DNA from 3 places in the Bradyrhizobium sp. RDM12 genome. Region 1 is predicted to be linked to each of the others. Evidence: predicted binding sites of a transcription regulator. Region 1 holds the regulator's gene; each other region holds the start of a gene.

Region 1 (4,463 bases):
TGTGCAAGCCCCTCGAGGACCGCTGGAAGATGTGCGGGATCGATCTCCTCGGGCTCTCCAGCGTTGCCGGTCAAAGCCAGCATTGCGCGGGCGATCTCATCCTGACTATCCGCAGGAAGCTGTCGCACGGCTTGAAGCGCCTTCTCGAGCAGTTTCGTCATGGAAGGTAAGGTAAGCCGAGCTGGCGCCGAAAGGAAGTGCGGTTTCTCGCTAGAGGAGGCCCTTTTTGCGTCGGCCCTCGGCTCGGCTAGAACCTTGCCGACCAATTCCTTCGCTTTTGTTGCGGGAGTTCACCGTGGCCTTGATGCCGGTTACTGATGCGCTGGCCGCCGTGCTCGACGGCGCGGAGCCGCTGCCCGAGGAAACGGTCGCGCTCGATGCGGCCTTTCATCGCGTGCTCGCGCACGACGTCGCGGCGCGGCGCATGCAGCCGCCGCAGGCGATGTCGGCGATGGACGGCTATGCTGTCCGAGCGGCGGATGCAGCCAGGGTCGATGCGCAGCTCAACGTCATTGGCGAGGTCGCAGCCGGCCGTCCATTTGCAGGAACTGTTGGCGCTGGAGAAGCTGTGCGGATCTTCACCGGCGGCGTCGTCCCCGACGGCGCCGATGCGATCGTGATCCAGGAGGACACCGTCGCCGACGGCAAGCGCATCACGATCAAGGAGGCCGCCGTCGCCGGGCGGCACATTCGTCCAGCCGGCATCGATTTTCGCGAAGGTGACGTGCTGCTGCGCGCGGGCGCGCGGCTGACCGAGCGCGACCTCGCGCTGGCCGCCGGCATGAACCACCCGCAGCTTGCCGTTCGCCGGCGTCCGAAGGTCGCGATTCTTGCCACCGGCGACGAGCTGGTGATGCCGGGCACGACGCCTGGTCATGGCCAGATCGTCTATTCCAACGGCTACGCCCTGCATGCGCTCGCCCGGAGCGAGGGAGCCGACACCATCGATCTCGGGATTGCCGCTGACACGCTTGCAGCCACCTCCGCCGGCATCCGCCGCGCGCGCGAATCCGGCGCCGACATCCTGGTCACGACGGGCGGTGCCTCGGTCGGCGACCACGATCTGGTGCAGCAGGCGCTCCGCGATGAAGGCACCTCGATGGCGTTCTGGAAGATCGCGATGCGGCCGGGCAAGCCGATGATGAACGGGCAGCTCGGCGCGATGCACGTGATCGGCCTGCCTGGCAATCCTGCATCATCCTACGTTTGCGGCTTCCTGTTCATGGTGCCGCTGATTCGAGCGCTGTCGGGCCGTTCGGTGATTCATCACCGTCGCGAACGCGCCGTGCTCGGCCGCGACATCGGCGCCAATGACCAGCGCGAGGATTATCTTCGCGCCCGCCTCGATCTGCGTGATGACGGCACCCTCGTCGCCCTTCCCGTCAACCACCAGGACTCCTCGCTGCTTGCAGATCTCGCTGCGGCACAGGCACTTCTCGTGCGCGCACCGTTAGCACCGAAGGCCGAAGCGGGAGCGCCTTGCGAGGTGCTGCGGCTGCCCGTTTGAGCGCATCGTTCGCAACCGTTCTGCGAACTTTGTCGCGTTCACGGTAAATTAAGCAGTTGCGGAACATGTATCGAACATATAGTGTCCGTTCATGATTTGTTTCGAGCATGTAGCGGCTTATTGCTGAATTCAGCGTCTCGGAATCGAACGACATCAACCGGGGGATTTTGGTCGAGATGTTAACGCGCAAACAATACGAGCTCCTGCGGTTCATCAGCGAGCGTCTGAAGGAAAGCGGCGTGCCGCCCTCCTTCGACGAGATGAAGGACGCGCTCGATCTGCGCTCGAAATCGGGCATCCATCGCCTGATCACTGCGCTCGAGGAGCGCGGCTTCATCCGCCGCCTGCCCAACCGCGCCCGCGCCATCGAGGTGATCAAGCTGCCCGAGCTCCAGGCCGCCGCCGGCAGCCGCCGCGGTTTCACGCCGAGCGTCATTGAAGGCAATCTCGGCAAGGTGCGCACGACGTCGAGTCCGCAGGCCGACGAGGGCGAGCGTCCCGTCGCGGTGCCCGTGATGGGCCGGATCGCGGCCGGTACGCCGATCGAGGCGTTGCAGACCCGCAGCCACACCATCAGCGTCCCGCCCGACATGCTCGGCTCCGGGGAGCATTACGCGCTGGAAGTGCGCGGCGACTCCATGGTGGAGGCCGGCATTCTCGACGGCGACATGGCGCTGATTCAGCGCAACGAGAGCGCCGATACCGGCGACATCGTGGTTGCCCTGATCGACGATGAGGAAGCGACGTTGAAGCGCTTTCGCCGCCGTGGTGCTTCGATCGCACTCGAACCGGCGAACGCGGCCTATGAAGTCCGCATCCTGCCGCCCAACCGGGTCAAGATCCAGGGCAAGCTGATCGGGCTGTACCGGAAGTACTGAGCGGGTCGCGATCGACGACCGTCAGCAACGATTGGAGCGGACGATTGTCCGCTCCGGCTGGATGGTCTTTCTGGTTTTGCACAGATTATCCGGCTACCTCTCCAGCGCTACATCCTCGGCACGCCGCAACGAAGCCCCATCGCTTCGCAGGCGCTTTGACCGACCGAGGAGACCACCATGCGCAAGATCATTTTGGGCACCGCCACGATGACGCTGATCGCAGCATCGGCGCCGCAGGCCTTAGGCTCGCAGGCCTTGATGGGGTCGCAGGCCTTGGCTGCTCAGCCGCAGCATCACGCGCGCAAAGCGCCACAGGCAACGAGCGAGCAATTCCGCGATGCCCGCAACGCCCGTCGCACAGCCGACGCAGCCGGCCTGGCAATATTCGGGCTGGTCGGCGCCCGCAGGCCGCTGAGATGACGCGCTCACCGAATGCGCGGGAGCAGGCTTTGTTCCTCGTGCATTTGCAAAAGATAATGTGATCGCGCTCTGTCGATGCGAGCCGCAGATTTGCCAACAAACAAGCATATGATCAGCTTCCACTCTGATAGGGGCCTGTGCCTCAGAGACAGAGGCGCCGGTGCTCTATCCTGATTGAGGAGCACCCGATGTGTGACTATAGCCTGCATGCCGTCGCGACGCGTCCCGCAGAAGTCGGTGAGACCATCGTCACGACAACGTTCCGCGGCACCTCGACGCGCGGCTTCGCCTCCGAAGCCGACATGTCCGTCGCGGTCTGCCTGCTGCCGGGAACGGAGCTCGCCTTCGCCGACAACGTCCGCTACGACAATCGCTGGATCTGGACGCGCACCATCAATTCGCGTGTCGGCAAGTTCGGCAAGGTCGATCCGCACATTCCCGACCGCCATCACGACGCGATCGAATTCCCCGACGGCAAATACGTGCTGGTAACGCAGCTCGTGGAAGGCCAGCGTGCGACCGTGCTGCAACTGCCGGTAACCCAGCCGCTCGGCGAGCGCGAGCACAAGCCGCAGATCGCCGACAGCCGCTCCACGCCGCCGCGCCTGCCGATCGGCTAAGCGGTCGATCTTAATCCTCGGCCTGCAGGTCGGCGTCGGCCGGCGTTGCGTCTTTGGAACGCGGAGCTGCCGACCGTGGCATGAGGGACTGTTCGAAATCTCCATCGCCGGCCGCCGCCGGCGACCAGGGGCGGTTTGCGCCCCTCGCCTTCACCGCCTGAATGGCAAAGCCGTCGCCGCGCGGCGTCAGCGCCAGCGCGCCTTGGCGCGCGAGACGCGGCCGATCGACCACCATCGCACCACAATCCGGCGGCGCGGGCCTTGCCGTCACCACCAGTGCCGCGCGGCTGCAATCGTCGGCCAGCGCGTCGATGCGGAGCGCCAGCGCAATCATGCGCCCGTCGGCGAGTGGCGTCACGCAGCCGGTGTCGTCGCACGACACGCCGTCACTGAGCGAGGCGCTCCCGGCATCGCGGGAGTCCGCATCGGCCGCGAGCCACTCCTTGAGCAGAAAGCTGTCCTTGCTCGTCCGGATCAGATGCAACTGCCCGTCCCTGCCCCGCACCGCGACGCTCTGCCCGTCACCGGCGATGAGAATGTCGGGTTGCCGAACCGACAGCCCCCAGACGATCGCCGCGACGAGCACGAGTACGCCCGACCAGCGCAAGGGCGTCCGCAGCAAGCCCATCAGGATCAGCCCGACGCTCGCCGCGATCAGCGGCGCGGTGCCGAAAGCGCCGACGTGGCCGATCGCTCCGGGCAGCGCCGCCACCCAGCGCGACACCGCCACCATCCAGTCGATGCCGATCCCCATGAGTCACCAGAACACGCCGTCGAGCCCGAAGGGCGCAGCGAGCAATCCCAACCGCAGGCATCACCAGCGCGGACACCACCGGCATCGCGCCGAGATTGGCCAGCACGCCGTAGGGCGTGACGCGGTGGAAATGGAAGGCGGCATAGGGCGTGGTCGCAAGCCCCGCGATCATCGAGGCCATGAACAGCATCGCGATCTCGCGGCCGCCCCACAGCGCGATGCGCGCGGTGGTCGAATGATCGGGCGAGGCAAACAGGTTCGGCATGCCGATCTGCACCAGCGCG
Region 2 (13,538 bases), 2.1 Mb from region 1:
CGCCTTTAGAATGCGCCTGCAGGGAAAACGTTTCAATGATCTAAGTTATTGATTTGCCTGATTATCTGTCCCGATGGACACACCCCGATGAGGCCCGAAGGGGGCGCCGAGGTTGATTTCGAGCCTCTTACAAGCAAAACGACCCCGGCACGGGGGATGCCAGGGCCGTCCTTGGAGATAACTTCCGGCTCACCGGGGGCATGATAACCGGAAGCAATCAGTCGACTCATCGCGCGGGGATTCGTTCCTCGCCAAATTAGCCGCTCGGCGCAGCGCCAGAATCGTCCGGCGTCATGCCGGAGCCCGGCGTCTTGCTGTTGTCGTTGAGCTTGGGATCGCGCGTCGCCTCGCGCGACGGCGAGTCCTTCTGGTCCGTCTTTTGCGCAGTTTGCGCCCGCTGCTTGTCGCGCGGCTGGTCCTCCGCGCGCTTGTCCTTGACAATGCCCTGGTCGGAATGTGCCATGATGTCCTCTCTTCCGATGCTTGGAAACGCCTACGCACCGGTGCGTCGAATGTTCCGAACGTGCGAAGGCGTGCGACGCTAGCTGTGCGCCGCATGCACCGCTACGGATGCGTTCGCCTGATGCACCTGCCGGACCGTCGTCACTGTCGCGAAAGCGACCGAAACGCCAAAGGCGAGAATGAGGAGAAAAGTGCCAGACGCGGAGCCATCGCAAAACCTCCTTCTGGAATTGGAAATCAACGCGATCGATTATTCCGAGATGATGGCGAACTGGTGCCGGCCATTCCGTCAGCGGTCTCACGGGGACTCACGAAAAACGCGAGCGGTCAGGCACTCTGGCTTTGCAGGATGCTGACCTTAACGGGCGGGACTTCGCCATCGAGCCAGTCCTGTTCTTCCGCCAAGGCGGTCCAGGCATCCGCCATGCGCGAATAGCGATTATAGGCGGGTTGCCCTTCCGAGCGCTCGGCCAATTGCAGGCAGTTCTCGGCGTTGTCCCTGAAGATGTCAGACTGTTTCATGGGTAAGACGTGGGCATGGAACCCCCGCCCTGCAACCGCCCTTACTTGATCGTAACCTCCGCCGGAACTTCGCACGTTCCAAGTCATTGGATCTTCATGCGGATATTTGTCGCGATCGTCCTGGCCTTCATCGGCGGCGCAGCTCTTGCGGACAGCACCGGCGAGCAGGTGCGCGGCGCTCGCGCGCCTGACGCGACGGACGTCATCAGCGGCCTTTACGCCTTCAGCCGCTTCCAGCAGGGCCTGCTGGAGAGCACCGATCTGAACGGCAATGCGGAGGTCAAGAACCTTGCCGCCTTGCGCGCCGAAGAGGCAGCCAAGCGCGACAAGGCGCTGAAGGAGATTCAGGACGCAATCGGCGCCGCGCCGCGCGTGAGCAAGACGAATTCAGCCGGCATCAGCCTCGCTAAGCCCGATGATACGGATGGGCCGGCCTATGTCCGAAGCTTCTATGCGGCGCAGATTGCCGAATACGAATCCGCGATCACCTTGCTCGAGCGCTATCTGAGGACGCCTGACAACGCCGCGCTCGCCGCCTTCGCCCATGAGCACCTGCCGGTGCTGCGCACGCAGTTGAAGGACGCCGAGCGCACCATGGCCGACAAGTAGCAGCCCTACTTGTCCTGCGGATGATGCTGCTGGTCCATCGGCCTGACGGTACGGTCGCTGTCGGGCATCTTGTCCCGGCCGGCATCTCCATTAGCATCTTTCCCGCCCGAGGTCGAAGTGCCGCTGCCGCTGGGGTTTGACTTGGCGGCGGTCCCCGTGGTCTGCGAGCCCGCATGCGGGGTGGCGGAGCTTGCGGCGGGATCGCCGGTCGCGGCTCCGCGCCCGCTCGGCGCCCCAGCCTGCGCCAGCGCCGAGCCGGTGGCGAATAATGCGGCGATGAACACGGTTAATCCGGCCTTCATATGCGCTCTCCCTGTGTTTACGGGCTAACTTCGGGGTGTGCCGCGTGTTCCCTAAGCTATGGCCGGGAGTTCCTGAATTTGGAACGCCACTTTGGAGCAGAATTTTGGGTAGCCGGATGGAACTCTCGTCAGCCTTCGCCGTTAGCTCGGTCGGGCTGAGCACGGCATGTTCCAATCCTCGCGTCGCAACCTTGGCGCTTGATTTCGAATTAGGCTGACGCTCTATTTTGAAAGTCGCGTCACGCCTCAGATCTGGCCGACGCCTGCGGGGGAATCAGTATGAGCGACCTCGATCCCGGAACAGCATCACGCTCCGGTCGTCGCGTCCCAAAACCAAAACCCAACGGTATGTCGGATCCGGATTCCCGGCCGGAATTGCTGCTCGCGCTCCACGCCATGCGCAGCGGCGATTTTTCGGTGCGGATGAGCGGCGACTATCTCGGCATCGACGGCAAGATCGCGGACACCTTTAACGAAATCATCGCCGCCAACCAGCGGATGGCACAGCAGCTCGAGCTGGTCGGCCAGGTGGTGGGACGCGAAGGCAAGACCCGCCAGCGCGTGAAGTTCGGCCTCGCCTCGGGCTCCTGGGCCGACATGGAAGGCTCCGTCAACACGCTGATCGACGACCTGCTGTGGCCGACGCGCGAGGTGACCCGCGCGGTCGCAGCCGTGGCGCAGGGCGACCTGCTGCAGACGGTCAAGCTCGACGTCGAGGGCCGCCCGCTGCGCGGCGAATTCCTGCAATCGGCGACCATCGTCAACACGATGATCAAGCAGCTCGGCGTATTCACCTCCGAGGTGACGCGCGTCGCGCGCGAGGTCGGTACCGAAGGCAAGCTCGGCGGCCAGGCCCAGGTGCCTGAGGTGACCGGCGTCTGGAAGGACCTGACCGAGAGCGTCAACTCGATGGCGAATAACCTGACCAACCAGGTTCGCAACATCGCCGAGGTGACGATCGCGGTGGCCAACGGCGACTTGTCCAAGAAGATCACCGTCGACGTCCGCGGCGAGATCCTGCAGCTCAAGGAAGCCATCAACACGATGGTGGACCAGCTCCGCTCCTTCGCCTCCGAAGTGACGCGCGTCGCGCGCGAGGTCGGCACCGACGGCAAGCTCGGCGGCCAGGCCATCGTTCCCGGTGTCGCCGGCACCTGGAAGGATTTGACTGACTCCGTGAACGCGATGTGCGGCAACCTCACCGCACAGGTCCGCAACATCGCCAACGTAACCACCGCCGTGGCGCGCGGCGACTTGTCCCGCAAGATCACAGTGGACGTGCGCGGCGAAATCCTGGAGCTGAAGGACACCATCAACACCATGGTGGACCAGCTGAACTCGTTCGCCTCCGAAGTGACGCGCGTGGCGCGCGAAGTCGGCACCGAAGGCAAGCTCGGCGGCCAGGCGCAGGTGCCCGGCGTCGCCGGCACCTGGAAGGATCTCACCGACAACGTCAACTTCATGGCGTCGAACCTGACGGCGCAGGTCCGCAACATCGCCGACGTCGCCACTGCAATCGCAGGCGGCGACTTGTCGAAGAAGATTACGGTGAACGTCTCGGGCGAGATCCTTCAGCTGAAGGAAACGCTCAACACCATGGTGGACCAGCTCAATGCCTTCGCCGGCGAAGTCACCCGCGTCGCCCGCGAGGTCGGCACCGAAGGCCGGCTCGGCGGCCAGGCCAACGTGCTCGGCGTCGCCGGCACCTGGAAGGACCTCACGGAAAGCGTCAACTCGATGGCGTCGAACCTGACCGCGCAGGTTCGCAACATCGCCGAGGTGACGACGGCGGTCGCCGGCGGCGACTTGTCCAAGAAAATTACCGTGGACGTCCGCGGCGAAATCCTTGAGCTGAAGGACACCATCAACACCATGGTGGACCAGCTCAATGCCTTCGCCGGCGAAGTCACCCGTGTCGCGCGCGAGGTCGGCACCGAAGGCAAGCTCGGCGGCCAGGCCCAGGTGCGCGGCGTCGCCGGCACCTGGAAGGATTTGACGGACAGCGTCAACTCGATGGCCTCGAACCTGACCGGTCAGGTCCGCAATATCGCCGAGGTCGCGACCGCGGTGGCCAAGGGCGACCTGTCCAAAAAGATCACGGTGAACGTCTCGGGCGAAATCCTTCAGCTGAAGGAAACGCTCAACACCATGGTCGACCAGCTCAACGCCTTCGCCGGCGAAGTCACCCGCGTCGCGCGCGAGGTCGGCACCGAGGGCAAGCTTGGTGGCCAGGCCCAGGTGACGGGCGTCGCCGGCACCTGGAAGGATCTCACCGACAACGTGAACTCGATGGCGGGCAACCTGACGGCCCAGGTCCGCAACATCGCCGAGGTCGCAACCGCCATCGCCGGCGGCGACCTGTCACGCAAGATTACGGTGGACGTCCGTGGCGAGATCCTTCAGCTCAAGGACACGCTGAACACGATGGTCGACCAGCTCAACCGCTTCGCGGGTGAGGTGACGCGCGTCGCGCGCGAAGTCGGCACCGAAGGACGGCTCGGCGGTCAGGCCAACGTGCCGGGCGTCGCCGGCACCTGGAAGGATTTGACCGACTCCGTGAACTCGATGGCGGGCAATCTCACGGCCCAGGTCCGCAACATCGCCGAAGTGACCACCGCAGTGGCGCGCGGCGACTTGTCACGCAAGATCACCGTGGACGTGAAAGGCGAAATCCTCGAGCTCAAAAACACCATCAACACCATGGTGGACCAGCTCAACGGTTTCGCCGGCGAAGTGACGCGCGTCGCGCGCGAGGTCGGCACCGAAGGCAAGCTCGGCGGCCAGGCCGAAGTGCCCGGTGTTGCCGGCACCTGGAAGGACCTCACCGACAACGTTAACTTCATGGCCTCGAACCTGACGGCCCAGGTCCGCAACATCGCCGAGGTCGCAACCGCGATCGCCGGCGGCGATTTGTCGAAGAAGATCACGGTGGACGTGCGCGGCGAAATCCTGCTGCTGAAGGACACCCTGAACACGATGGTCGAGCAGCTCCGTTCCTTCGCGGCCGAAGTAACGCGCGTGGCGCGCGAGGTCGGCACCGAAGGCCGGCTCGGTGGTCAGGCCGTCGTGCCCGGCGTCGGCGGCACCTGGAAGGACCTCACCGACAACGTCAACCTGCTCGCCGCGAACCTCACCACGCAGGTCCGCAACATCGCCGAAGTCACCACCGCCGTGGCGCGCGGCGATTTGTCCCGCAAAATCACCGTGGACGTGAAAGGCGAAATCCTCGAGCTCAAGAACACCATCAATACGATGGTCGACCAGCTCAACGCGTTTGCCGGCGAAGTCACTCGCGTTGCGCGCGAAGTCGGCACCGAAGGCGAGCTCGGCGGTCAGGCGCAGGTGCCCGGTGTGGCCGGCACCTGGAAGGACCTGACCGACACCGTCAACTTCATGGCGGCGAACCTGACCGAGCAGGTCCGCGGCATCGTCAAGGTGGTGACCGCGGTCGCCAACGGCGACCTCAAGCAGAACCTCACCGTGAAATCGAAGGGCGAGGTCGCAGCACTTGCCGATACCATCAACAACATGACCGAGACGCTCGCGACCTTCGCCGACCAGGTGACGTCGGTGGCGCGCGAGGTCGGCGTCGAGGGACGGCTGGGTGGTCAGGCCGACGTGCCCGGTGCGGCCGGCACCTGGAAGGACCTCACCGGCAACGTCAACCTGCTCGCGGCCAACCTCACCTCGCAGGTGCGCGCGATCGCCGAAGTGGCGACCGCCGTGACCAAGGGCGATTTGACCCGGTCGATCCAGGTCGATGCCCGCGGCGAAGTGGCCGAACTCAAAGACAACATCAACACGATGATCACGAATCTCCGTCTGACGACGGACGTGAACACAGAGCAGGACTGGCTGAAGACCAACCTCGCCAAATTCACCAACATGCTGCAGGGCCAGCGCGATCTCACGACCGTCGGCCGGCTGTTGCTGACGGAGCTGTCGCCGCTGGTCAACGCGCATACCGGCGTGATCTACCAGGTCGAGAACGAGGATAATCCGCAACTCCTGCTGCTCGCCTCCTATGCCGGCGACGGCGTTTATCCTTATCAGCGCGTGCTTCCGTTCGGCGATGGACTGATCGGCCAGTGTGCGATTGACCGGCGCCCGCGCGTGGTCTCCGACATTCCCGCCGACGTAGTGCCGATCAATTCGGCGCTGCTCCGTGTCGCGCCGAAGAACCTCGTGGTGTTGCCGGTGCTGTTCGAGGGCCAGGTCAAGGCGGTGATCGAGCTCGCCTCGCTCACCTCGTTCACGACCTCGCAGATGACGTTCCTGGAGCAGCTCACCGACTCCATCGGCATCGTGCTCAACTCGATCGAAGCGACGATGCAGACCGAAGGGCTGCTGAAGCAGTCGCAGCAGCTCGCCGGCGAGCTGCAGACCCAACAGCGTGAATTGCAGCAGACCAACGACCAACTCGAGCAGAAGGCGCAGCAGCTCGCGGAACGCAACGTGGAGGTCGAGCGCAAGAACCAGGAAATCGAGCAGGCCCGCCGCGCGCTCGAGGAAAAGGCGACCGAGCTCGCGCTGACCTCGAAGTACAAGTCCGAATTCCTGGCCAACATGAGCCACGAGCTGCGCACGCCGCTGAACTCGATCCTGATTCTCGGACAGCAGCTCACCGACAACCCGGACGGCAATCTCTCCGCCAAGCAGGTCGAATTCGCCCGCACCATCCATGGCGCCGGCACCGACCTCCTGAACCTCATCAGCGACATTCTCGATCTCTCCAAGATCGAGTCCGGCACAGTGACGGTGGATGCCGAGGAAATCCTCACCGCCAACCTGCTCGAGACGGTCGGGCGACCGTTCCGGCACGAGGCGGAGAACCGCAATCTGTCGTTCAAGATCGACGTCGATCCGAACCTCGCACGCAGCATCGTCACCGACTCCAAGCGCCTGCAACAAGTGCTGAAGAACCTGCTCTCCAACGCCTTCAAGTTCACCGGCGAGGGCGAAGTGCGATTGAAGGTCGCCGGCGCGCTCGGGGGTTGGGGCACGGATCATCCTGTGCTGAACTCCGCACCAGCCGTAATCGCCTTCGAGGTCTCCGATACCGGTATCGGGATTCCCCTGGAGAAGCAGAAGCTGATTTTCGAGGCATTCCAGCAGGCGGACGCCGGCACCAGCCGCAAATACGGCGGCACCGGCCTCGGCCTCGCCATCAGCCGCGAACTCGCGAGCCTGCTCGGCGGAGAAATCCACCTGCGCAGCGCCCCGGGCAAGGGCTCGACCTTCACGCTGTATCTGCCGCTGAAATATTCCGGTCCGACGCTGGCACCGCGCGCAGCACCAGCGCCGCAACCATACAACCAGCCGCCGGCACTCCAGGCCGCCGCACCGGAGCAGCAACGCGTCATCGAGCAACTGCCCGACGACCGCCTCAATCTCGAGCCTGGCGACAGCATCCTTTTGATCGTCGAGGACGACCCGCATTATGCGCGCATCCTGATCGACCTCGCGCGTGACAAGGGTTTCAAGGTTCTGGTTGCCGCACGCGGCGCAGAGGCGCTCGAACTCGCAAAACAGTATCAGCCGAGGGCCGTCTCACTCGATGTGTTCCTGCCCGACATGCTCGGCTGGACTGTGCTGAGTCAGCTCAAGCACAACCCGCTGACGCGCCACATCCCCGTGCAGATCATCACGCTCGACGAGGACCGCCAGCATGCGCTGGCCCGCGGCGCCTTCTCCTTCGTCAACAAGCCGACGACGACTGAAGGGGTCGCCGCCGCGCTGGCGCAGATCAAGGAATATGCGCGGCCGCGGCGCAAGCGGCTCCTGATCGTCGAGGACAACGAGGCCGAGCAGCTGTCGATTCGCGAGCTGCTGCATCACGACGACATCGAGATCGTGACCACCGACACCGGCGCCGGCGCGCTCTCGACGCTGCGCGAGGCGCCCTGCGACTGCGTCGTGCTCGACCTCCGGCTGCCCGATATGAGCGGCTTCGAGGTGCTGGATCAGATCCGTCGCGACGATACGCTGTCGAACATTCCGGTGGTGGTGTTCACCGGCCGGGAGCTCTCCGCGGAAGAAGATGCGGAGCTCCACACCATGGCGCGCAGCATCGTGGTCAAGGGCGTGGAATCGCCCGAACGCCTGCTCGACGAGACCGCGCTGTTCCTGCATCGCGTGATCACGGAGCTGCCGGTCGAGAAGCAGCGGATGCTGGAGAAGCTCAACAGTTCCGATGAGGATTTGATCGGCAAGACCGCGCTGCTCGTCGACGACGATGCCCGCAACATCTTCGCGCTGTCGAGCGTACTGGAACGGCGTGGCATGAAGGTGCTGACGGCAACCACTGGCCGCGAGGCGGTGACGCTGGTCGAATCCAACCCGGAAATCGCCATCGTGCTGATGGACATCATGATGCCGCAGATGGACGGGTATCAGACCATCGGCGTGATCCGGGAAAATCCGGCGTTCCTGCGCCTCCCGATCATCGCACTGACGGCGAAGGCGATGAAGGGCGATCGCGAAAAATGCCTGGAGGCCGGCGCGTCCGACTACCTCGCCAAACCCGTCAACACCGATCAATTGCTGCTTGCGATCCGCATGTGGCTGCACCGCTGAGTTGGATCCGAGAATGGACCACGAAAAGGTCAATATCCTCCTCGTCGACGACCAGCCGGCCAAGCTGCTCGCCTATGAGGTGATCCTGAAGGAACTCGGCGAGAATCTCGTGATCGCCTCGTCGGGCCGCGAGGCGCTGGAGGTGCTGCTCAAGACCGAGATCGCGGTGATCCTGGTCGACGTGTGCATGCCCGAGCTCGACGGCTTCGAGCTCGCGGCAATGATCCGCGAGCATCCGCGCTTCCAGAAGACCGCGATGATCTTCATCTCGGCCATTCAAGTCAGCGACATCGACCGGTTGCGCGGCTACGAGATGGGCGCCGTCGACTACGTGCCGGTGCCTGTCGTTCCGGAGGTGCTGCGCGCCAAGGTCAAGGTGTTTGCTGAACTCTATCGCAAGACGCGCGAGCTCGAGCGGCTGAACCAGGATCTCGAGGATCGCGTCCGCGCCCGCACCGCCGAGCTCGAGAACTCCACCGCAAAATTGCGCGAGAGCGAAGAGCGACGCAGCATGGCAATCGCCGCCGGCAAGATGGGATCCTGGGACTGGGACTGGGTCACCGGCGACTGGATGTGGGACGAGGGGCAATATCGCATCTTTGGCGTGAGCCACGAGAATTTCGAGGTCAACCCGGCCAACGTTCAGGCACTGCTCCATCCCGACGACGTCGATCAGCTGCCCAAGGCCGTCGCCGAATTCAACACAGGCACGCGCGCCTACGAGACGGAGTTCCGTATCGTGCGCCCCGATGGCGATGTGCGCTGGTGCGTCGGCACGGCGGCCGCAACTGTGGATCCAACCGGTCGCGTCGTACGGGTGAGCGGCGTCACCGTCGATATCACCGAACGCAAGCGCGCCGAGGAGCGGCAGAACCTGCTGGCGCGCGAAGTCGATCACCGCGCCAAGAACGCACTGGCGCTGGCACAGTCGATCGTGCGCCTCACCCGCGCCGACGGGGTCAAGGCTTACGTTAATGCGGTGGAGGGCGCATCAATGCGCTCGCGCGCGTGCACACCATCCTGTCGCTATCGAGCTGGCAGGGCGCCGAGCTCTCGAAGCTCATCGAGGAAGAGCTTGCGCCCTATTCGCTCGGCGGACAGATCAAGCTCGCGGGTCCCGCGGTGCAGCTGCTGCCGGCGACAGCCCAGACACTGGCGCTCGCGCTGCACGAGCTCTTCACCAACTCCGCCAAATATGGCGCGCTCTCGACCCGGTCGGGGCGGCTTGCGATCGGCTGGCAAGCCGAGAACGATCTCCTCACCCTGACGTGGGACGAGACCGGAGGGCCGCTGGTCAGGACGCCGAAGTCGCGTGGCTTCGGCACAAGAAGCCTGCTGGCCAGTGTCAATCCCAGCTCGGCGGACAGGCGCAGTTCGATTGGCGTCCAGAGGGGCTGTTGTGCCGTCTCGATGTGCCGTTGACGCGCAAGAGCGCGGCAACGTCGGCGGTGCAGGAGAAGTTTGAGGCCAGCACCTCTCCCGAACTTCAGCGCGCGTCGGGTTAGCGCGACGCGGCGACCTTCAACCGCAACATCGGCCGCGGTTCATCGGCGATACGCCCTTCGAGCCAGGCTTCCGTTTGCGCGAGATCGCGCAACGCCGTCGCGTAGCGGCGGGCGGCGCTGCGCTCCGCACCGCGCGGCAGCTTGCGTGCCTTGCGCAACATGTCGGCCGCCGCGTTACGATAGGCCAACGAGCGATAGAGAAAGACTACCTTGCCCATATCGAATGTTCCCGTGTTGATGCCGTTCATCCTCGCAAGGTCGGCATGAACGCCCGATGAAGCGGGGGATGACAAATCCTTCATCCGGACGGAACCCTCGATTGTGGCCGGCGTTTGCATGGCAGATCGATCGGCAGTTCCATGCGCGCAAAAAAGTCGCCAAATAGGTCGCCAAATAGGTCGTCCAGTCTGATCTCTCCCACCGGCATCATCAAACTGATGACGCATGCGATGATGGGCGCTGCACTCGGTCTGGCGTTCACGCTCGCACTTATTCTGGCCAATCCTGCGGTCGCAGAATTGGTGAACCACGGCGGCCGTGCGGCAGCCTTCGTCTTTGTCGGCACGATGGCGACGACGTTTGCGATCGGTGCCGCCCTGACGGGAGTCGTGTTCATCCTGAACGAAGACAAGGAATCTTGAAGCGCGTGAAGCGCAATCCGACGTATTGCTCGGAACTCCCGCGGCGAATAGCGGTTGGCTGCCTGCGTCAATTCAACTCAGGGAGTTCCCTCACATGAAGACGACCAAGCTCGCCCTCGCCGTGATGTTGGCAACCGGCCTCGCCGCCGCGCCGTTTGCGGCGGAGGCGAAATCTCACAAGAAGCACCACTCCTCGACCTCGCAAGCTGCGCCCACGTCGCAGACCACGACGGGCGCGAACATGAAGACGACAGCCCCCGACGCCTCCGGCCAAGGCGGTGCCGGCCCTGGCAGCGACCACGGCGGGAGCATGACCAAGCCTCAGAACGGGATGAGCAAGTAGGCGCAAGCTCATCGCATAAAAAAAGCCCCGCTACGACGCGGGGCTTTTCGTTGCGTGGGGGACCGCTCCTAAGAGAAGATTACGCACCGACGCCTCGACACCGGCTATATCAAGCCTCAAGGCGCTGATTTTACGTCGAATTTCATTGATTCTGCCGTCCACGTCTTGTTAGAACAAAATGAGAACATATAGTCAAGCCACGAATTCAGAATGGAGAGCGCACATGCAGGTTCAGCATAAATACGACGCCAAAGCTTTTCTCATGGAGCAGATGACCCGGGCGCAGGGGCTGCGGCTGAAGCGGCTGAGTGAAGAGGCCTACCAGCCCGCGCAATACGATCGCGGTCTGTCCTCTGCCGAAGCCGCGCGCCGCATTCAGGTGCTGGAGGCGGAGATTGAACTCGCGAACTCGTTCTGAGGCTCGCGGCCGGCGCCTTTGAACGTTGCGTCAGCACTCCTGTTTCTCTTCCGAGGCCAACGGAGAGAGTGAATGGCACGCAAGGCAAAAAAACGCCGCTACTCACGCAGCGCCGGCAGTGATGTCGAACGAGAGATGCGGCGCTACAAGAAGGGGACTGCGAAGAGCGGACGGGGCGGTCGCGGAGGTCGCGTGAAGAGCCGCAAGCAGGCGATCGCGATCGGCCTCTCGGAAGCGCGCAAGAAGGGCAAGAAGGTCCCGAAGAAGGCTTCGAAGCGAAAGACGTCCAAAAAGACGACAAAGAAAAAGAAGAAGACGACGAAGAAGAGCTCGAAGCGCAAATCCGCCAAGCGGTGACGCTGACCGGCGTCAGATCATCGTGCCGGGCATGAAGCAGCGGATCGAAACGCCAAACGCTGTCTTGACCGGCCAGACCATGGTGCGCCCGGCGCGGTTCGGCTCGGTGATCACGGCTTCGTCGGGGACCTCGATCCATTCCCCGTCAAGACGGACTCTGTAGTGCCCATTGTGCGAGTCCCAGTCAGGATCCGCCACGGCAACGCCGTCGGCGTCCGAACAGCACGGACCGAGATGGCTGCGCAGGCTGTCGAACCACGGCTTTAACGGCGAGTCGGCGAAGCGGCCGTCATCGCGCCCCAGGGCGCTTCCGGTCGACAGCAAAAGAGGCGCTGCGAGCAGCGCAAGCTTCAGCGAGAGCTTCAATCGATCCATGTCGGCACCGATCAAATGCGAACCACCGGCCGGTTCCACAAAGCGGCCGGACGTCCGAAGTTCCACTCCAGCAATTTGCCTCGGCGGCTTCATTGCCGCCAAGGCACACGACGCGATGGCAAAGTCTGACGAGCGAACGCGGCTTTTTCGGACGAAACCGTCATCATTGCTGCCGTTAACGAGAATGTTATCGGCGGCCTGTGGGTATCTCGAAAGCTGCGCGCGAAAAAGGCGGCCCGCAGGCCGCCTTTTGAATTTGCCGCCGAGGCCAAGAGTCGCGATCAGGCGAGCGGCACCGCGATGAACCGGGTCGCCTCTGCAGTCTTCACCTGCAGCAGCACGCTCTTCTTTCCGGACGATTTGGCCTGCGCCAACTCGGAGCGGACATCGCCGACATTGGCGACAGCCTTGCCGCCGACATTGAGGATGACGTCGCCGGTTTGGATGCCGCGCTGCGCAGCCGGACCCTGCGGGTCAACCTCGGTGACCACGACGCCCTTCTGGCCTGCGCCCTGGACGTCGCCGGCCGGCGCCAGGCTGAGGCCGAGGCGCGGCGTGCCGGGGGCCTGCTGCATCTTGCCCTCGTCAGTGTTGCCGCTTCCTTGGGCCTGCCGTTCGTTCGGCAATTCACCGAGCGCCAGCGTCACCGTCTTGGTGTCGCCCTTGTGGAGGATGTCGAGCTTCACGGACGTGCCCGGCGCCAGCGTGGCGATGGTGCGGGCGAGATCGCGGAATCCTTGATCGCGGTGCCGTTGACCGCGGTGATGACATCGCCCGCCTCGATGCCGGCCTTCGCCGCCGGGCTGCCTTCCTGCGGGTTGTCGACGATTGCGCCGCGCGCCGCCTTCAGGCCGAGACTGTCGGCAATCTCCGCCGTCACCGGCTGCACCTGCACGCCGAGCCAGCCGCGGGTGACCGCGCCCTTGTCCTTGAGCTGCGCGATCACGAGCTTCGCGGTCGAGGACGGAATATCGAAGCCGATACCGACCGAGCCGCCCGAGGGCGAGAAGATTGCGGTGTTCACGCCGATCACGTTGCCGTTCATGTCGAACGCCGGACCGCCGGAATTGCCCTTGTTGATGGGCGCATCGATCTGGATGAAATCGTCATAGGGACCGTTGCCGATGTCGCGGCCGCTGGCCGAAACGATGCCGGCCGTCACGGTGCCGCCGAGGCCGAAGGGATTGCCGACCGCGACCACCCAGTCGCCGATCCGCGGCTTCTGGTCGGAGAATTTCACGAACGGGAAGTCCTTCTTGCCGTCGACCTTGATCAGCGCGAGGTCGGTCTTCGGATCGGTGCCGACGACCTTCGCGGTGTAGATCGTGCCGTCGTCCGTCGTCACCTGCACCGACTCTGCATGGTCGACGACATGGTTGTTGGTCACGGCGTAGCCGTCGGCCGAGATGAAGAAGCCGGAGCCCTCGC
Region 3 (13,538 bases), 1.6 Mb from region 1:
GCGCGGCCATGGTCAGGGACGGCATGATGGAGCGCTTCGGCATCGAGCAGGTCTACGGCATGCACAACGGCCCCGGCATTCCGGTCGGCTCGTTCGCGATCCGGCCCGGCCCGATCATGGCGGCAACCGACGAGGTCGACCTCATGATCGAGGGCCTCGGCGGCCACGCCGCGCGTCCGCACAAATGCGTCGATTCCGTTCTGGTCGGTGCACAGCTGATCGCCGCGTTGCAGTCGATCGTCGCGCGCAGCGTCGATCCGCTGGAATCGGCCGTGATCTCGATCTGCGAATTCCACGCCGGCAACGCCCGCAACGTCATCCCGCAAACCGCGACTCTGCGGGGCACCATCCGCACGCTGACGCCGGAGGTGCGCAAGCTGGTCGAGAAGCGCGTGCGTGAAGTCGTGGCGGGCGTGGCGCAGATCACCGGCGCGAAGATCAATCTGAACTACAAGCGCAACTATCCCGTGGTGAACAACCATGCCGCGGAGACCGAAGTGGCGTCGCGGATCGCCAAGCAGGTCGCGGGCGATGCCAACGTGCTCGATATGTCGCCGATGATGGGCGGTGAGGACTTTGCGTATATGCTGGAAGCGCGTCCCGGCGCGTTCATCTTCTGCGGCAATGGTGACAGCGCCGGCCTGCATCACCCCGCCTACAATTTCAACGACGAGGCGATCGTGTTCGGTACGTCGTACTGGGTCAAGCTGGTCGAGGAGCAGTTGGCAGCGTCGTAAGCTAAGACGCAGGAAGAAATGAAAAAGGGCCCGTGCATTGCACGGGCCCTTTGACGTTGGTAAGCGGCGATCTCTCAGAAGACGTGAGAGAAGAAGTAGTACAACGAGCCGGAGATGATCATCGCGGCCGGCAGGGTCAGCACCCAGGCCATGGCGATGTTGCGGATCGTGGCCCATTGCAGGCCGGAGCCGTTGGCGGCCATGGTGCCGGCGATGCCTGACGACAGAACGTGCGTGGTCGAGACCGGCAGGCCGTAGATGTCGGCGGCGGCGATGGTGGCGGCCGCCGTAATCTCGGCGCACGCGCCTTGCGCGTAGGTCAGATGCGTCTTGCCGATCTTCTCGCCGACCGTCACGACGATGCGCTTCCAGCCGACCATGGTGCCCAGCCCAAGCGCGATGGCGACCGCGATCTTCACCCAGCCGGGGATGAACTTCGTGGCGCTGTCGAGCGAGCCCTTATAGGCGTTGAGCACGGCGACGTCGCCGGAGCTGAGCTCGGCTTCCTTGTCCTTCATCAGGAAGCGCAGCGCTTCAGAGACGAGGTACATGTCGTTGCGGGTGTTGCCGACGAGGTCCGCCGGCACTTTCGCCAGCGAGCCGTAGGTCGTCACCTGCCTGGCGATATCGCGCACGAGCACGGCAAGCGACGGGAACGTGCCGCCGTTGACTTCGCGCGTGGCGACGTAGCTGGTCACCGCAGGCCGCGGATTGCCGAGCACGTTGTAACCTGCAGCCTTGCCCTCGATGATCTTGCTCGCCGCCTCCGAGTTCGTGACGAAATGTTCGATCTCGGTCGCCGGCAGCGCGCGATTGAGCGCATAGGCCGTGGGCACGGTGCCGATCAGGATCAGCATGATGAGGCCCATGCCTTTCTGGCCGTCGTTCGAGCCGTGGAAGAAGCTCACCAGCGTACAGGTCAGGATCAGGATGCCACGGATCCTCCACGGCGGCGGCTGGTCGCCCTTCGGCTCGCCGAACAGAGCGGGCGTGACGCGCAGCAGCACGCTGCGGAGGATGTACAGCAGTATCGCGGCGAGCGCGAAGCCGAACAGCGGCGACAGCAGCAACGCCTTGCCGATATTGGTGGCCTGCGACCAGTCGACACCCGAGGTGCCGCTGCGGCCATGCAGAACTGCGTTCATGATGCCGACGCCCATGATCGAGCCGATCAGCGTGTGCGAGCTCGAGGCCGGCAGGCCGAAATACCAGGTGCCGACGTTCCAGATGATGGCGGAGATCAACAGCGCGAACACCATCGCGAAGCCGGCGCTGGAGCCGACCTGAAGGATCAGCTCGACCGGCAGCAGCGAGACGATGCCGAACGCGACTGCGCCCGAGGACAGTAGCACACCGAACAGGTTGAACATGCCGGACCACACCACAGCGATGTTGGCGGGCAGGGAGCGCGTGTAGATGACGGTCGCGACCGCATTGGCGGTGTCGTGGAAGCCGTTCACGAACTCGAAACCGAGCGCGATCAAAAGCGCGACGAAGAGCATGAGGAAGGGAGCGATGCTCTTGACCTGCGTGCCGGTCGCATCGACGTCGATCCAGATGCTGTAGGCAACGAACAGCAGCGCCGCAGCGATGACCCCCATATAAATGATGCCGGTCAGCGGATGGAATCCGCCTTCAAGGTCTGGCCCCTTACGCAAGGCCGGCTCGATGGAGCCGGGTAAAGCAACGTCACTCATTGGAAATTCTCCTGTCCCAAGGCCCCGATTTTGCGCGCGGCATGTGACAGGCAGTTGAAATGGCGGAACTTATCCACGCTCGGTGGCTGTGTGTGGCCGCCGTCTCAGGCGGCGTGCGCGGACTTCTTCTGCAGGCGGGCAGCGATCGTGAGGTCTTCGACAAAGCGCTGATATTCCAGCACCTTCGCTTTCGGATCGGGTAGCCGCAGCAGATAGGACGGATGCACCGTGACCAGAGCCTTGCGTCCGTCGGCGAGGTCTATGAGCCGGCCGCGGTTCTTGCCGATCGGCGTGATCTTGCCGAACACGCTTTGCGCGGCGGTGGCGCCCATTGCCACGATGAGATCGGGCTGGATTGCCGAAACTTCCCGCTCATACCATTGCCGGCACGCCTTGATCTCCGGCGTCGCCGGCTTCTGGTGCAGGCGGATCTTTCCACGCGGCACGAATTTGAAGTGCTTCACGGCATTGGTGACATAGACTTTCTTGCGATCGACGCCGGCTTCCGCCAGCGCACGGTCGAGCATCTGTCCGGCCGGCCCGACGAAGGGATGGCCGGCGAGGTCTTCCTTGTCGCCGGGCTGCTCGCCGACCAGCATGATGGTGGCGTTCTTCGGTCCTTCTCCGAACACGGTCTGCGTCGCGTCCTTGTAGAGCGGGCAGGCGCGGCAATGCGCGGCCTCTTCTCGCAGCGCGTCGAGATTGTTGGCGGCGGGTTTACGTGTCATCGGAGCCTCCGGCCGCTTCTGGGGCTTGTGCGGATCGGTTGCGGCATTTGCGATCATGGCGCGGGTCATGCGTTCGGCGTCCTCGATCAGAGGCTTAATGATCGAGGCCTCGGGCAGGTTCCTCCAGTATTTCTTCGGCATCTCGGTCTGCATCGCCTTCACCTTCAACCGTGCCGGATTGAAAATGCTGGCGTAGTAGCGCCGCCAGGTTTCTTCCAGCCGGTCTTCGCTTGGCGCCTCGCTCTTGCTCACGCCCGGCGTGAACGACAGCGCGTGGCCGTCCCAATGGGAGCAGAGATCGGGCGTCAGGATCGACCACGGCATATCGGCAAAGCGTTTGGCGAAAAACGGCGCGGCGAGCTCGACGATGTGATGCTCCGGCTCGAACCAGGCGACGTAATGCGCGGCACGCTCACGGCCGATCTCGCGGAAGCGCACGAAAGCGTGCATCTTGTGCTCGTCGCGATGGACCGCTCTTGCCATCGCCGTAGCTAACGCGATGTCGGGATCGGTCGCGACCTCGATGAGATCGTGATTGTCCCGCAACCGCCAGAGCAGGCGATAGAGGATCGCAAAGCGCTGGGGATCGCGATGCAGGATGGCGGCCTGGGCGAGGTCGACGAATTTTGCCGACACATTGAATGTGCCGTCGTTCACCTCGAGGATCGGAGACGGCGCGGACGGTGCGAACAACTCGGCTTCGCCGCCTTGCACGGCCCAGGTGACATCGGTGGGCTTCACACGATGAAGCACGAGCGTGCGGGCGGCTTTGCGCCAGTTTTCGAAATCGGTTTCGGTGTCGAGGGTGATGTATTGCATCAGAAACCAAACCCCAATTGCGTTGCTTTCGGCTTGAACCGTTCGATCAGCCGCGCCTCGTCGAGGCGGTCCGGCGTGGGGCGGTAATCGCTGAGCACGATGAACGGCAGCACCTTGTTGCGGGCCACGTGCAGCCGCGCGAGATCGGAGAGACGGATCGTGGTGGTGCGCCGCGTGGCGATGATGCGCTCGACCGCTTTGGTGCCGAAGCCCGGCACGCGCAACAGCTCCTCGCGGCTGGCGCGGTTGATGTCGAGTGGAAAACGGTCGCGATGGCGCAGCGCCCAGGCGAGCTTGGGATCGATGTCGAGCGACAGCATCGCGCTATCATCGACGATCTCGCCGACGTCAAAACCGTAGAAGCGAATCAGCCAGTCGGCCTGGTAGAGCCGGTGCTCGCGCAGCAAGGGCGGCTGTACCAGAGGCAACGCGCGACTGGCATCGGGGATCGGGCTGAAGGCGGAGTAATAGACGCGCCGCAGCCGGTAGGAGCCGTAGAGATTGGCGCTGGTGTGGAGGATGGTGTGATCGTTCGCGCCATCTGCGCCGACGATCATCTGCGTGCTTTGTCCTGCCGGTGCAAAGCGCTGCGGCTTGGCCTTCGACTTGGTGCTGCGGTTGTCCTCGGCTTCGTCCAGTTTCAGCCGCAGCTGGCCCATGGTGCGGCGGATCGCACGCACGTCCTTCTCGGGCGCGAATTGCTGCAGGCTGGTCTCCTCAGGCATCTCGATATTGATGGAGAGACGATCGGCATATTTGCCGGCCTCCGCGATCAGCGCGTCATCGGCCTCCGGAATGGTCTTGAGATGGATGTAGCCGCGGAAGTGATGCTCTTCGCGCAGCTTTCGGGCGACGCGGACCACCTGCTCCATCGTGTAGTCGGGGCTGCGGATGATGCCGGAGGAGAGAAACAGTCCTTCGATGTAATTGCGCCGGTAGAAATCCAGCGTCAGCTTGACCACCTCGTCGATGGTGAAGCGGGCGCGCGGCACGTTGGAGGAGGCGCGGTTGACGCAATAGAGACAGTCGTAATTGCAGGCGTTGGTGAGCAGCACCTTGAGCAGCGAGATGCAGCGGCCATCCGGCGCGTAGGAATGACAGATGCCCATGCCCGGCGCGGTCGAGCCCATGCCCTTGCCGTCGCTGGAATCCCGCTTCTCGGTGCCGCTGGAAGCACAGGAGGCGTCGTACTTGGCTGCATCCGCCAGGATCTCCAGCTTGCGTTGTACGTCCATTCCGGAATCCCTTTGATTCAGCTCATGAATCTGATCGATTGCAATTCGATTGACTCTTCGTGTGCCGTTAGCTTTATATTAGAACATAACATGAACAAATGAGCCAGCCGCTGGTTCTTCTTTTGAACGCCACGGCATCAATCTTTGAGGAGCGGCGAGCATGCGGAGCGCGATCAGCAAAAGTGGTCGCCGGTTTTGCGTCCGATCGCGCTCCACTTTTTAAGAGGGCGCATGATCTCGTCGCCAAACCGCTCACACTTTGGCGGATCATGCGCCACCGCACGCATGAGCGCGCTTGCGACCTTGCGCAGCCAGATCGAACGGATCGAGACGGCGGAGGTCGTGCATCATCACGATCGCGTCGCGCTCGGCCACGGCGAGGTCGACCGCGCGCTGAAGGGCGGGCTCGCACGCGCGGCGATCCACGAGGTGTTTTGCGAGGGGCGTCAGGGCGCGGCCGCGACGGGCTTTGTCATCGGGCTTGCGGGCCGCGTCACGGTGCGCCGGCCGCTGCTATGGGTGCGGCAGGATTTCTCGGAACTTGAAACCGGCGCGCTGTCGATGAGCGGGCTCGCCGAGCTCGGCCTCGATCCGCGCCGCGTGGTGATGGTGCGCGCGGCTGACGTGGAGAGCGCGCTGCGCACCTCTGCCGATGCGCTCGCCTGCGATGCGCTCGGCGCCGTCGTGCTCGAACTCTGGGGCGAGACCAGGCAGTTCGATCTCGTCGCAAGCCGCAAGCTGACGCTGGCCGCGCAATCCTCCGGCGTCACCGGCCTCTTGCTGCGAATGGCGGCACAGCCGCTGCCCTCGACTGCGGAAACGCGATGGATGCTGCGCGCGGCGCATTCGCCGCCGGGATCAGTATGGAGTGTCTGGGGCGCGCCGCGCTTCGATGTCGAGCTGTTGCGCAATCGTCATGGCCCGTGTGGCCGGTGGATCATGGAATGGAAGTGTGATGAGTGCCAGTTCAGTGAACCGTCGGCGTATTCTCAGCCTGTGGCTGCCGCGCCTGCCCATCGACCGGATTCAGCGTTTCTTCAGCAGCGGGCTGGGTAATAATCCTGAGCCCAGCATCGTCGTCATCAAGGACAACAATGCGCTGGTGATCCATGCGCTGGACGAGGCCGCCGAGCGGCTCGGTCTGCACATCGGCCAGCCGCTGGCGAATGCCCGCGCGATGTGTCCGGACCTGAAAGTGTTCGACGCCGATGTCGTGGCCGATGCGAAGACGCTGAGCGACATCGCCGACTGGTGCGACCGCTTCACGCCGCTGGTGGCGCTCGATCCGCCGCACGGGCTGTTCCTCGACATCACCGGCTGCGCGCATCTGTTCGGTGGCGAGGCTGCATTGTTGCAGACGCTGGTTCGTGCGCTGGCGCGCCAGGGCTTTGCCGTCGGCGCCGCGATCGCCAGCACCTCGGTCTGCGCGCGCACGCTGACGCGGCAGACGCCTGGCGTTATTGTTGCCGATGGCGCGGAGGCGGCGGCGATCGACCGGTTTCCGGTGTCCGCGCTCGGTGCGGACGAGACCATCACCACCGGCTTGCGCCGGGCCGGGCTGAAGACGATCGGCGATGTCGCCTCGCGCACCCCGAGCGAAATCACGGCGCGGTTCGGCGCGCGGTTCTCCACGCTGCTCGCGCATGCGTTGGGGCAGGGCGATGCGCCGATCAGCCCGCGAAAACCGCTGCCCGACTACATCGTGGAAAAACGCTTTGCCGAGCCGATCGCGACCGACGCCATGATCGCGATGACACTGTCGCGGCTGGCCGACACATTGATCGCCTCCATGGAGAAGCAGGGCAAGGGCGCGCGACGCCTGGAGGCTGTATTCTTCCGCACCGACGGTGTGGTGCGCGCGATCACGGTCGAGACCGGACGTCCCGTGACGCGAAGTGCTGTCATCGACCGGCTGTTCCGCGAGCGGCTCGATGCGCTTGCCGATCCCCTCGATCCCGGCTTCGGCTTCGACATGGTGCGGCTGTCGGCGAGCCGCACCGAGATCGTAGTGCAGGCGCAGCGCGATCTCGACGCTCATGTCCATGACAATGACGAGCTCGCCGCGCTGATCGACCGCATCGCCGCGCGTATCGGCGGAAAACGCGTCGTCGTGCATCTGCCTGAGGATACCCATATCCCCGAGCAGGCGGTGCTGGCCGCGCCCGCGCAGCATCATCTCGCCGCCGCCATGCAGGCCGAATGGCCGGCGCGCGTCGAGAGCGAGCCGCCGCTGCGTCCCCTGCGGCTGTTCGACAAGCCGGAGCCGGTCACAGTGCCGTTCGCGACCGTGCCTGATGGCCCGCCGCATCAATTCACCTGGCGGCGCGCAAAACATGCGGTCGTGCGGGTGGAAGGACCCGAGCGCATCGCCATGGAATGGTGGCGGCAGGACGGCAAGCAGCTGACGCGGGATTATTTCCGCATCGAGGATGCCGAGGGTCTGCGCTTCTGGATCTTTCGCGATGGTCTTTACGAGGGGGAGGTGTTCGATGCCGACGGCAAGCCCGCTTCTCCCGGCTGGTATGTGCACGGTCTCTTCGCATGAAGACATCAGCTTATGCCGAGATCGGCATCACCACAAACTTCTCCTTCCTGCGCGGCGGCTCGGATCCGCGCGCCTATGTGCATCAGGCCAGCAAGCTCGGCATTCCCGTGATCGGCATTGCCGATCACAACACGCTGGCCGGCGTGGTACGTGCTTACAAGGAGCTCGACAATGACACGGTGCTGCACAAGCCAAAGCTCCTGATCGGCGCGCGCATCGTCTTCATCGACGGCACGCCCGACATCCTTGTCTATCCGCGCGACCGCGCCGCCTATGGCCGGCTGTGCCAGCTCCTCACCCGAGGCAAGCGCGGCGACGACATCACGCGGATCGAGAAGGGCGAATGCCGTCTCAGCTTCGTCGATCTTCTGGAATTTTCTGAAGGTCAGCTCCTGATCTTGACGCTGCCGCATCGGTTTGATGATGCGAAAGCGCTGGATGTGATTTCAAAGCTCCAAGCCAGCCGCGCCGAAGGCGTGTGGCTGGCCGCGAGCCTGGTCTATCGCGGCGATGACCGTCGTCGTCTGGCGCGGCTCGACGATCTCGCAGCCAAAGCAAGGGTGCCGCTGCTCGCGACCAACGAGGTGCTCTATCACGATCCCGGCCGCCGGCCGCTTCAGGACGTGCTGACCTGCATCCGGGAAAAGACCACGATCGAGGCGGTCGGACGCAAGCTGGAAGCCAACGCCGAGCGCTTTTTGAAGACGCCGCGCGAGATGGCGCGGCTGTTTCGCGATTTCCCCGAGGCGATCGCGGAGACCATGCGCTTTGCCGACAAGATCGACTTCTCGCTCGACCAGCTCAAATATCAATATCCGGACGAGCCGGTGCCGCCGGGCAAGACCGCGCAGGGACATCTGGAGGATCTGACCTGGGCGGGCGTCGATAAATACTTTGGCGGGATCGACAACATCGACGCAAAGCTGCGCGCGACCCTGAAGAAGGAGCTCGCGTTGATCGCCGAGCTGAAATACGCGCATTACTTCCTCACCGTGCATGACATCGTGCACTACGCGCGCAGCCAGAACATCCTGTGCCAGGGGCGGGGCTCGGCGGCGAATTCGGCGGTGTGCTACGTGCTCGGCATCACCTCGGTCGATCCGACCAAGATCGATCTGCTGTTCGAGCGCTTCATCTCCAAGGAGCGGCTGGAGCCGCCGGATATTGACGTCGATTTCGAGCATTCGCGGCGCGAGGAGGTGATGCAATATGTCTATCGCCGCTACGGCCGCCACCGCGCCGCGATTATCGCCACCGTCATCCATTATCGTCCACGCAGCGCCATCCGCGACGTCGGCAAGGCGCTGGGGCTGACCGAGGACGTCACGGCCGCGCTCGCCGACACCGTCTGGGGCAGCTGGGGCAAGGGCCTCAACGATATGCAGGTCAGGCAGGCCGGGCTCGATCCGCAAAATTCCATGGTCAACCTCGCGGTCGAACTTGCGACCGAGCTGATCGAATTCCCGCGTCATCTCTCCCAGCATGTCGGCGGCTATGTACTCACGCAAGACCGGCTCGACACCTATGTGCCGATCGGCAACGCCGCGATGGACGACCGCACTTTCATCGAATGGGACAAGGACGACGTCGACGCGCTCAACATGATGAAGGTCGACGTGCTCGCGCTGGGCATGCTGACGTGTATCCGCAAGTGTTTTGATCTTATAGCCGATCACAAGGGGCAGCGTTACAAGCTTGCGGATATCAAAGGAGAGGATGACGACGAAGTCTATCAAATGCTGCAGCGGGGAGAGTCGCTCGGCGTGTTCCAGGTTGAGAGCCGCGCGCAGATGAACATGCTGCCACGGCTGAAGCCTCGAACGTTCTACGATCTCGTCATCGAGGTCGCGATCGTGCGTCCGGGTCCGATCCAGGGCGACATGGTGCATCCGTATCTGCGCCGACGAAAAATGAACCCGGAGGATATTGAGTATCCTTATCCAAAGGGGGCAACAAAAATGAACTTCGTGAGGTCCTGCACAAGACACTCGGCGTGCCCCTGTTCCAGGAGCAAGCGATGCGGATCGCGATTGTAGCTGCAGAGTTTACTTCGGAAGAGGCCAACGGATTGCGACGTGCCATGGCAACGTTCCGCAACGTTGGGACCATCGGTAACTTCGAAGAAAAAATGATCGGCAACATGATCCGCCGGGGCTACGATCCTCAATTCGCCAGAAATTGCTTTGATCAGATCAAGGGCTTCGGCTCCTACGGTTTTCCGGAGAGCCATGCCGCGAGCTTCGCGCAACTCGTCTATATCTCGTCATGGCTGAAATACCATCACCCTGATGCGTTCTGCTGCGGACTTCTGAACTCGCAGCCGATGGGCTTTTATGCGCCGGCGCAGATCGTCGGCGACGCGATCAAGAATGGAGTCGAGGTTCGTCCGGTCGATGTTTCCCATAGCTTCGCTCAGAGCACGTTAGAAGAGCGGGATGGGGATCATTGTGCCGTTCGTCTGGGCTTCCGCCAGATCGACGGCTTTCGCTGGCTCGATCCCGATGAGGAGTTCCTAAAATCGGAGCAGGCGAAGCGGCAAGGCAAGGTCTATGTCGCTCAGGAAGACTGGGCCGACCGCATCATCAAGGCTCGCGACCGCCAGCGGTTCACCTCGCTCGAAGACTTTGCCCGCGACACCGGCCTGCCCAAGCGCGCGCTGATCCTGCTGGCGGATGCTGATGCATTCCGCTCGCTCGGGCTCGACCGCCGCGAGGCGCTATGGCAGGTGCGGCGGTTGCCCGACGACGTGGCGCTGCCGCTGTTCGAAGCGGCCACCGCGCGCGAGCAGCCGGACGAGCAGGCCAAGCCGTTGCCGGTGATGCCGCGTCCCGAACAGGTCGTCGCCGACTACCAGACCATCCGGCTGTCACTCAAGGGCCATCCGATGGAATTCTTGCGCGAGACGTTTTCGCGCGAGCGGATCGTCGCCTGCAAGGAGATCAGCCATGAGAACGACCGGCGTCGCGTCCGCTGCGCCGGCGTGGTGCTGGTGCGGCAGCGGCCCGGCAGCGCCAGTGGCGTCGTGTTCATGACGCTGGAGGACGAAACCGGCATCGCCAATGTCGTGGTATGGCCCAAGATCATGGAGCAGTACCGGAAAGAGGTGATGGGCGCGCGCCTCGTCCTGGTCGAGGGCTATATCCAGAGCAGCCCCGAGAAGGTGACGCACCTGATCGCGCAGCGCATGATCGACCGCTCGCACGATCTGGTCGGCCTCGCCAACGATGCCCTGAGCCGCAAGCCTCCGGCGCCCCCAGGCGCGACCGTGATCGAGCCGCTCAATGACGACCGCCGCGACCACGCGGACATGCCGGCGCAAAAAATCCGCCACCCCCGCAACGTCCGCATCCTGCCGCCGTCGCGGGATTTCCATTGAGGAGTGGCGCGGTGCCGCCACACCCGTCATTGCGAGCGTAGCGAAGCAATCCAGGCTGTCCTCGCGGCAAGATTCCTGGATTGCTTCGCTACCCTCGCAATGACGAGGATAGAGAATCTCCTAAAAGTTCACCCGGTTCGAGATCGCGCCGTCTACAACGAGATTCGAGCCTGTGGTGAACGACGATGCCGGGCTTGCCAGAAAGACTGCGGCGTTTGCGATCTCCTGCGGTGCGGCCATGCGTCCCGTCGGATTGCGCTTCATGGCCTCATTGTAACGCTCGGGCATGTTCTGCTCGATCATGTTCCAGACGCCGCCCTTGAAATAGACGGTGCCGGGCGAGACCACGTTGACGCGGATCTTCTTCTTTGCGTATTGCCGCGCCAATCCCTTGGCCATGTGGATCAGCGCCGCCTTGATCGGGCCGTAGGAGCTGGCGAGATCGGCCTGCGCTGCCGAGATCGAGGAGATGATGACGAAGGCGGCATCGCCGCTCGAAGCGCCGCTCGTCTCGAGGAATGGCCGCGCGGCGTCGAACGCATGCACGGCGCCGAGCACGTCGAGCCGGAAATTCTGTTCCCACGATGCGGGATCGTGACCTTGCGCCATGGCGCCGGCATTGGCGAACAGGAGGTCGATGCCGCCGAGCTCCTTTGCCGCGCCCTCGACCCACGCCTTCAGCGCCGCGCCGTCGGTGACGTCGACCGTGCCGCCGGCGGCGCGGATGCCGCTCGCCTTCAGCTCAGCAACGGTGGCCGCGACCTGCTCCGCATTGCGCGCGCAGACCGCGACATTGCTGCCTTCACCGGCCAGCGTCGCCGCAATCGCCCGCCCGATACCGCGCGTGCCGCCGAGCACGATGGCGTTTTTTCCTTTGAGACCGAGATCCATTGTTTGGTTTTCCTTCTTGTTGATCGCAGGGAGTGTAGCTGTTTCAGGAGATCCGCAGAAGTCTCCACGTCGTCATTGCGAGGAGCTCTTGCGGACGAAGCAATCCAGTCTGTCGCCGCGGAATGATTCTGGATTGTTTCGCTGCACTCGCAATGACGACGTGGAGAGAGACGGGCTGCCCTCACTCCGGCGCCGCCCCCACCGGCGGTCCGCCGGGCGGGCGGTGCAGGTAGGTCAGCGAGACATAGGCGCCGGCCCAGGAGCCGATCGCCGCGAAAGCGACATAGAAAGCGTTCTCGGTATAGCTGATCACGGCGTAGGACGAGAGCAGGTACCAGACCGCGCTCCAGTTCGCCGCCGGGACGCGCTTGCGCGCGATCACGGCCGAGGTGAACATCACATAGACTGCGTCCGTGGCCGCCGTTGCGATGAACACGGCACCGGCGGTGAGGGGATCGATGGCGGCCATTGCGTTCCTTTGTGCTAATGGAAGCTCGCAAAGCTAAGGAGAGAAACGGTCATGCAAAGCCCTGCCGACATTCTCAGCGAGATCTGGGCGTCCGCCGGCGGCGATAAGGCTGCGCTCGCGCGTGTACGGCTGACCGGCGAAGAGCCGCAGATCCCATCCTCGTTTCGCGTCGCAGTTGCCGGACAAACGACGATTGCCGCTGCCGGCCTCGCCGCTGCTGAAATCTGGCGGCTGCGCAGCGGCGAGGCGCAGGATCTCGCCGTCAATATGCGTCACGCCGTCGTCGAATGCCGTTCCGAGCGTTATCTGCGCCTCGACGACAAGCTGCCGCCACCGGCTTGGACGCCATCGCCGGCGTCTACAAGACCGGCGACAATCGCTTCGTCCGCTGCCATACCAATTTTAGGCATCACCGCGACGCCGTCTGCAAGGTGCTTGGCTGTGTGCCCGAGCGCGAGAAGGTGCAGGCCGCGCTGATGCAGTGGAAGGCCGAGGACTTTGAAACTGCGGCTTACGCTGCAGGCGGCGTCGTTGCGTTGATGCGCTCCTACGACGAATGGTCGGCGCTGCCGCAGGCGCGCGCACTCGCGCAATTGCCGCTGATCTCGATCGAGAAAATCGGCGACGCTCCTCCCAAATCGTGGCCTGAAGGCGATCGCCCGCTCTCCGGTCTTCGCGTGCTCGATCTCTCCCGCGTCATCGCCGGTCCCGTCGCCGGCCGCACGCTCGCCGCGCACGGCGCCGATGTCTTGCTGGTCTCGGGACCGGAGCTGCCCGCTATTCCCTGGCTCACCATCGACACCGGCCGCGGCAAGCTCACCACCTTCATTGAGCTGAAGAGCGAGGAGGGCAGGGCGCAGATACGCGCGCTGCTGAAGGACGCCGACATTGTCTCGCAAGGCTATCGTCCGCACGCGCTCTCTGCGCTCGGCTTCTCGCCGGAGCAGGCTGCGGAGATCAATCCCGGCATCGTCTACGTCACGCTATCGGCTTACGGCCATGCCGGCCCATGGGCCGAGCGGCGCGGCTTCGATTCGCTGG

The links. The regulator LexA, encoded in region 1, represses DNA repair genes until DNA is damaged. The targets are predictions, from matches to a motif close to TGTTCNNNNTGTGTTCNG.
Region 2: the regulator LexA is predicted to act here: its motif matches at 11,130-11,147, upstream of ACTGJ9_RS33945 (DUF3072 domain-containing protein).
Region 3: the regulator LexA is predicted to act here: its motif matches at 5,296-5,313, upstream of ACTGJ9_RS31795 (putative DNA modification/repair radical SAM protein).

The regions. Positions count from the first base shown of each region.
Region 1 covers NZ_CM133064.1:4,863,523-4,867,985, reverse strand. The annotation lists gene ACTGJ9_RS23785 (hypothetical protein) at 1-161, opposite strand, end outside; gene ACTGJ9_RS23780 (molybdopterin molybdotransferase MoeA) at 296-1,507, shown strand; gene lexA (transcriptional repressor LexA) at 1,684-2,385, shown strand; gene ACTGJ9_RS23770 (hypothetical protein) at 2,563-2,805, shown strand; gene ACTGJ9_RS23765 (hypothetical protein) at 2,994-3,425, shown strand; partial or broken gene ACTGJ9_RS23760 (ComEC/Rec2 family competence protein) at 3,436-4,463, opposite strand, start outside.
Region 2 covers NZ_CM133064.1:6,940,828-6,954,365, forward strand. The annotation lists gene ACTGJ9_RS33900 (hypothetical protein) at 257-463, opposite strand; gene ACTGJ9_RS33905 (hypothetical protein) at 790-984, opposite strand; gene ACTGJ9_RS33910 (DUF4142 domain-containing protein) at 1,081-1,593, shown strand; gene ACTGJ9_RS33915 (hypothetical protein) at 1,599-1,895, opposite strand; gene ACTGJ9_RS33920 (HAMP domain-containing protein) at 2,175-8,471, shown strand; partial or broken gene ACTGJ9_RS33925 (sensor histidine kinase) at 8,485-9,976, shown strand; gene ACTGJ9_RS33930 (hypothetical protein) at 9,973-10,224, opposite strand; gene ACTGJ9_RS33935 (hypothetical protein) at 10,414-10,617, shown strand; gene ACTGJ9_RS33940 (hypothetical protein) at 10,712-10,960, shown strand; gene ACTGJ9_RS33945 (DUF3072 domain-containing protein) at 11,184-11,378, shown strand; gene ACTGJ9_RS33950 (DUF6496 domain-containing protein) at 11,451-11,735, shown strand; gene ACTGJ9_RS33955 (hypothetical protein) at 11,748-12,110, opposite strand; partial or broken gene ACTGJ9_RS33960 (Do family serine endopeptidase) at 12,392-13,538, opposite strand, start outside.
Region 3 covers NZ_CM133064.1:6,477,165-6,490,702, reverse strand. The annotation lists gene ACTGJ9_RS31810 (M20 aminoacylase family protein) at 1-737, shown strand, start outside; gene ACTGJ9_RS31805 (inorganic phosphate transporter) at 812-2,434, opposite strand; gene ACTGJ9_RS31800 (UdgX family uracil-DNA binding protein) at 2,539-3,981, opposite strand; gene ACTGJ9_RS31795 (putative DNA modification/repair radical SAM protein) at 3,981-5,216, opposite strand; gene ACTGJ9_RS31790 (ImuA family protein) at 5,502-6,272, shown strand; gene ACTGJ9_RS31785 (Y-family DNA polymerase) at 6,172-7,761, shown strand; partial or broken gene ACTGJ9_RS31780 (error-prone DNA polymerase) at 7,758-11,137, shown strand; gene ACTGJ9_RS31775 (SDR family NAD(P)-dependent oxidoreductase) at 11,258-12,028, opposite strand; gene ACTGJ9_RS31770 (hypothetical protein) at 12,210-12,497, opposite strand; partial or broken gene ACTGJ9_RS31765 (CoA transferase) at 12,549-13,538, shown strand, end outside.